2 regions of the Avibacterium sp. 20-132 genome follow, and region 2 is predicted to be linked to the other one. Evidence: riboswitches for the same ligand, from Rfam matches in the RefSeq annotation. Region 2 holds a riboswitch; the other holds the start of a gene.
The links. A riboswitch is a leader RNA that binds a small molecule or an ion and turns the genes downstream of it on or off. The one in region 2 is predicted to bind molybdenum cofactor.
Positions count from the first base shown of each region.

Region 1: linked by a shared signal. The riboswitch ahead of torA (trimethylamine-N-oxide reductase TorA) and the one ahead of moaA (GTP 3',8-cyclase MoaA) in region 2 are both predicted to bind molybdenum cofactor.

Region 1 is NZ_CP091456.1:2,569,967-2,573,137, reverse strand. It holds gene L4F93_RS12345 (LuxR C-terminal-related transcriptional regulator) at 1-85, shown strand, start outside; gene L4F93_RS12340 (NapC/NirT family cytochrome c) at 239-1,363, shown strand; molybdenum cofactor riboswitch at 1,473-1,605, shown strand; gene torA (trimethylamine-N-oxide reductase TorA) at 1,691-3,171, shown strand, end outside.
Region 2 is NZ_CP091456.1:2,450,864-2,454,034, forward strand. It holds gene moaD (molybdopterin synthase sulfur carrier subunit) at 1-109, opposite strand, end outside; gene moaC (cyclic pyranopterin monophosphate synthase MoaC) at 106-591, opposite strand; gene moaA (GTP 3',8-cyclase MoaA) at 605-1,618, opposite strand; molybdenum cofactor riboswitch at 1,607-1,757, opposite strand; gene L4F93_RS11860 (gluconeogenesis factor YvcK family protein) at 1,956-2,888, shown strand; gene folE (GTP cyclohydrolase I FolE) at 2,942-3,171, opposite strand, start outside.

The DNA.
Region 1 (3,171 bases), 120 kb from region 2:
AATTCAGCAAGGAAAAAGTACCGTAATTGCGCCCGATGTTTTTGCTGAATCGGTATTTAGATTGCCTCATTGGTTCCGTATTTAACGGTTCTTTTTTGCGTTATATCAAATTTTACTCATTTTACTAATCCTTAAGAGGTAAATACGTAACTTTACGTATTGAGTACTTCAATGCCCACCTTATAATTTCTTTCATTATTCTACCTATTTTGATGTATCAATTTTATGTGGGGGGGCTATGGCAAAATTAAATAAGAAATTTGTATTAGGCGGTTTATTTGGCATATTGCTTGGTGTTGGCGTGTTTGCTGGATCGCAATACGCAATGAAAGCAACCAGTAGCACAGAATTTTGTGTGAGTTGCCATTCAATGGAAATTCCCAAACAAGAATGGGAAGGAAGTGTGCATTTTTCAAACCGCAAAGGCGTAAGAGCGGAATGTGCCAATTGTCATATTCCACAGGATTCCGCATTCCATTATGTAAAAACGAAAGTGATGGCATTAAAAGATGTGTGGAATACGTTTGTGGTGGATAAATTACCTGATCAAGACGCTTATGAAACCCATCGTTTAGCGATGGCAAAAGCGGTTTGGGCAGAGATGAAAGCAAGCGATTCAGTTACGTGCAAAAGCTGCCATAATCAAGAGGCGATGGTGTTATCCGAACAATCTGATGCAGCTCAGAAAATGCATAAAATTGCACAGGAAACCAACCAAACCTGTATTGATTGCCATAAAGGAATCGTCCATTTTATGCCTGAAATGGAAGTGGATAACAATGAAGCAAACAGTGAATTAGCAAAACACAGTGGGCAATTTTCGACTGAAGATAAAACCCTATATAGCTTAGCTATGGCAAATGCAACGTTACAAGAGGGGGGAACGATTCGTTTAATGCCTTATGCTGAATTAACTGATTGGAATACGGTTGATGAACAAGTTAAAGCCACATTAAGCGGTTGGCAACAAGAAGGGGCTGAAAGTGTCGTATATATGGATTTGGGCAAACGTATTATGGTGGCATTATTAGAAAATGTTGCCCAAGAGAAGGTTCAAGTGATTCGTTCTGTTTATGATGAAGTAACTGCAGCGAATTGGAAAGAAATTCGTTTACCTATTGTTGTACCAAAATCAAATTTAACCGCAGATTTAACCGCACTGAATCAGTTTGGTAAGAACTTAAATGAAACCTATTGTAGTGGTTGTCATGCGCCTATTTCTGCCGATCATTACACAGCAAATCAATGGATTGGTGTGGTCAATTCAATGAAAGATCGCACCTCGTTATCTGATGACGATGTACGCACATTAACAATTTATTTGCAGCGTAATGGTAAAGATATGGCTAACTTATCGCATTAGTATCGTAATAGTGGATTAAAATCAGGCAACCGAATACCCATTATTGTCATTTTAATCCACCATAAATAGTTTCCTAATAGGAATAAATACTAACCACTTTCGTTAGTTAGTATTAGGCTGACTCCGAGCTTGTGAACCTAAGTCGAAAGATATGGAAGCAATGCCTGCAACCTGTTTGCACAATGGTATAGTTAGAAATGATTATGCCACTCGTTTTAGAAAGGTGTCGTAATTTTAATACCCACTATCTAATTACAAGTGCGGTAGAAATTGAAGTAATTTTTCTGAGTAAATAGATTTGTGGATCGTCATTACTAGGGTTAAAAAATGAAAAAACAAGACAATATTAATGCAAGTCGTCGCGATTTCATTAAACATTCTTCGCTTGGCCTTGCAGGAACATCTTTAACGGGCGGTGTCGTTGGCTCTTTAGTTACCTCTCAGCCAGCCCTTGCAGCCGAACAAACAACGGTTGTTACAGCCGCTCACTGGGGGCCATTAGGCGTTGTGTTAGAAGACGGTAAAGTGGTTAAATCTGGGCCAGCCATTCCTTCTCCACTTGTTAATGAATTACAAACTGTTGTTGCGGATCAACTTTATAGTGAAACACGCGTAAAATATCCTATGGTGCGCAAAGGATACCTAGAAGGAAATAAAGATACGACATTACGTGGTAGAGATGAATGGGTACGAATTTCTTGGGATAAGGCATTTGAACTTGTCGCAAATGAAATGAAACGCGTGCGAGATAGTTATGGCCCAACTGGCATTTATGCGGGGTCTTATGGGTGGTATAGCTCTGGTGCGTTGCATGCGGCAAGAACATTATTACACCGTTATTTAAATGTAACGGGTGGCTTTGTTGGCTCAAAAGGGGATTATTCTACTGGGGCAGCACAAGTGATTATGCCACACGTTTTAGGCACGATAGAAGTTTATGAACAGCAAACAAGTTGGGATGTCATTTTAGAAAGTTCTGAAATTGTCGTATTATGGTCGGCAAACCCACTCACCACATTGCGTATTGCGTGGACCTCCACCGATCAGCAAGGTATTGAATACTTTAAGAAATTAAAAGAAAGTGGGAAACGTATTATTTGTATTGATCCTGTACGAAGTGAAAGTTGTGAATTCTTAGGTGCGGAATGGATCCCAATTAATACCGCAACAGATGTGCCATTAATGTTAGGTATCGCCCATACATTGGTTAGCGAAAATAAACACGATAAAGCCTTTTTACAAAAATATACGGCAGGCTATGATAAATTTGAGGAATATTTGTTAGGCAAAGCCGATGGACAGCCAAAAGATGCCGCTTGGGCAAGCAAATTAACGAGTGTTCCTGTTGAAGTCATTAAGCAATTAGCCACTGATTTCTCCACTAAGAGAACAATGCTTATGGGCGGATGGGGAATGCAACGCCAGCGTCATGGTGAACAGAGCCATTGGATGATGGTTACCCTTGCCTCTATGCTCGGACAAATTGGCTTACCGGGTGGTGGCTTTGGTTTCAGTTATCATTATGCAAATGGTGGCGCGCCAACGGCAACAGGCGGTATTATCGGTTCGATTACCGCAAATCCATCTGTGCAAGCTGGAGAAAAAACGTGGTTAGATGAAACATCAAAAATGTCTTTCCCAGTAGCGCGTGTCGCTGATGCCTTATTAAATCCCGGAAAAACAATCCAATACAATGGTACAGAAATTACCTATCCTGATATTAAATTGGTTTATTGGGCAGGTGGAAACCCATTCGTACACCACCAAGATACTAACACATTGGTTAAGGCGTTTTATAAACCGGAAAC
Region 2 (3,171 bases):
CACTTAAATGTTGGCGTAATGCTTCTGCATTGGCAAATTGTCCTGTTACTTCGATCTCATCAACACCAATTAACTCTCGTGTTTGGGCGAAAAATAATACTTTAATCATTCTGTTTTTCCTGCTAAAAAATGGCCAGATTTTCCACCGCACTTTTCTAAAAGGCGAATATGTTCAATCACGATATCTTTTTGCACCGCTTTACACATATCATAAATGGTTAAGGCAGCCACGCTTGCTGCGGTAAGTGCTTCCATTTCCACGCCTGTTTTGCCCGTTAATTTGCATAGGCTTTCAATACGCACTTGGTTACGCTCAGGTAAGGCAGTTAAAGAGACTTCCACTTTTGAAAGTAATAAAGGATGACATAATGGAATTAAATCCCAAGTCCGTTTTGCCGCTTGTATCCCTGCAATACGCGCGGTGGCAAAAACATCACCTTTGTGGTGTTGGCCTGATAAAATCATTTGCAAGGTAGAGGGTGACATTGTCACTAAAGCTTCTGCTCTTGCTTCACGAACCGTTTCTTGTTTGCCCGAAACGTCCACCATATTGGCTTCGCCATTGTTATTAATATGAGTAAATGTGGTCATCGTTATTCCTTTATTAACCGCCAATGCTGGCAAGATGATTACGCACTCCGCTATCACCATTATGTAAAAAATGATGTTCCCGTTTTCCTTGTAAGGCTGAAAATATACGTGCTTCTAATTGTGGCTGTTGCTCGTCATACTGTAATAAATCACGTAATTCAATGCCCTCCTCACCAAATAAACATAAATGCAATTTACCTTTTGCGGAGACTCGTAATCGATTGCAACTTGTACAGAAATTCTTTTCATAAGGCATAATTAAACCGATTTCCCCTTGATAGTCGGGGTGTTTGAACACTTTAGCAGGGCCATCTAAATAACCACGCGGTTGTAATTGCCAACCGGACTCAAGTAATTGATCAGCTAAAATTTGCCCAGATAGATGATAGCGTTGAAAAAATTGATCCATTTCGCCCGTCTGCATTAATTCAATAAATCGCATTTGAATGGGGCGATCTTTAATCCAATTGAGAAACGCCCCAAATTCTTGGGTATTCAGATTTTTCATTAATACAGCATTTACCTTTACCTTACGGTATCCCACCTCAAAAGCACGATCAATGCCTTGCATAATTTCAGCAAATTTATCTACCCCTGTAATACGTTGAAACATTTTAGCATCAAGGCTATCGACACTCACATTTATGGAGGTAATTCCTGCTTGTTTCCAAGCGGCTACCTCTTTTGCCATACGATAACCATTGGTTGTGAGCGCAATTTGCTTAATATGTTCAACTTGCTGAATGTGTTCCACGATTGAGAGGAAATCTCTGCGTAAGGTCGGCTCACCGCCCGTGATACGAATTTTTTCCGTACCAAGATGAGCAAAAGCACGCACCAAGCGAACAATTTCACTTTGAGTAAGAAAGCTCGGTTTATTTGGCTCTGGCTGATAACCATTGGGTAAACAATAGTTACAACGAAAATTGCACATATCTGTAATAGATAAGCGCAGATAATAATATTGGCGAGCAAACCCATCTATAAGACGCGTTTCTCCCACCTGCTTTATGGGAATTGTTTGCATTAGACACCTTTCTAAAATGAGAGAGGATAAGCCGTTTCCAACGTATCCCTGAGTAATACAACATTGTATTACTGGCATTGCTACCTTATTTCATCGTTAAATAAAACGTAGGCAAACAAGCTCGGAGTTATGCGAAAATTTTCTTTATTCTAAAGGTTTAAGCGAATTTAAGCTATACCTAGAATGAGATCTATATCAAAAAAGGGGATATTTTTTACTTATAAATCAATTATATAATATTTTATATAACGAAAATTTATAAAATTTACACCGCACTTTTGTTTAAATTTGTTTATACTTAACATCCGTCTCACCCTCACCTACTTAAGGAAAAATAATGAGTGATTTAACACCACATAGCCGTCATGAAAACTTAGATAAAATAAATAAAATTGTGGCTATTGGCGGAGGACACGGACTTGGACGCGTAATGTCTGCCTTGAGTTTTATGAAAGAACGTCTTACTGGTATCGTTACCACTACAGATAATGGCAGTTCGACAGGAAGAATTCGGCGACAGCAAGGCGGGATTGCTTGGGGTGATCTGCGTAATTGTTTAAATCAAATTATCACAGAACCTAGCACTGCTTCGGCATTATTTGAATATCGCTTTTCAGGAAGTGGGGAATTAGCAGGTCATAATCTCGGCAACTTAATGCTTAAAGCGTTAGAAAATATGCATATTCGCCCAACTGAAGGGGTGAATTTAATCCGCGATCTCTTACATGTAAAATCATTCATTATCCCAATGTCTGAAACCCCTGTACACCTCGCTGCTTCGCTTCCCTCTGGCTCAAGCGTAGTTGGTGAAGTCGAAATTGATGATTTAACTGAAATCCCCAATTCTATTTTTCTTGTTCCCCTTGTCAGTGCGACGCCCGAAGCGATACAAGCCATTCAACAGGCTGAAATTATTTTATTTGGACCGGGGAGTTTTCTCACTAGCATAATGCCACCGATTTTATTACCTGAAATCATCGATGCATTGAGAAACAGTCAAGCTAAGAAAATTTTCATTGATAATCTTGGAGTTGAGCATAGTCCTTCTGCGGCATTGTCGTTACAAGATCGGATAAATTGGATTAACGAAACGGTAGGAAAAAATATTATTGATGGCGCAATTGTTCAAAATGGCTTAGAACCAGTACAGAAAAATGAAGGTTTAACCCTTATTGCGAGACGATTACGCGCAGATGATATAACCTACCGCCACGATCGCACATTATTATGCAAAGCCATTGATGATTTAATTGAAGAACTAATAAGATAAGTCCTCGTACTTAAAAATAGGACGAAATTCTTTCGCCCTATTTTTTCCTAAAATTATTTATTAATTAAACTCAAAAATTCTTTCCTTGTTTCTCGGTCATCAAGGAATACGCCACCAAATGCAGAGGTAACGGTATAACTATTGGTATCTTTAATACCTCGACATTTCACGCAAAAATGAGTGGCTTTAACATACACTGCCACATCTTCTGTTTCTAAAATGGTTTGGAAAGCCAGTAAGATTTGTTCAGTTAAACGTTCTTGTACTTGTGGGCGCTGGGCAA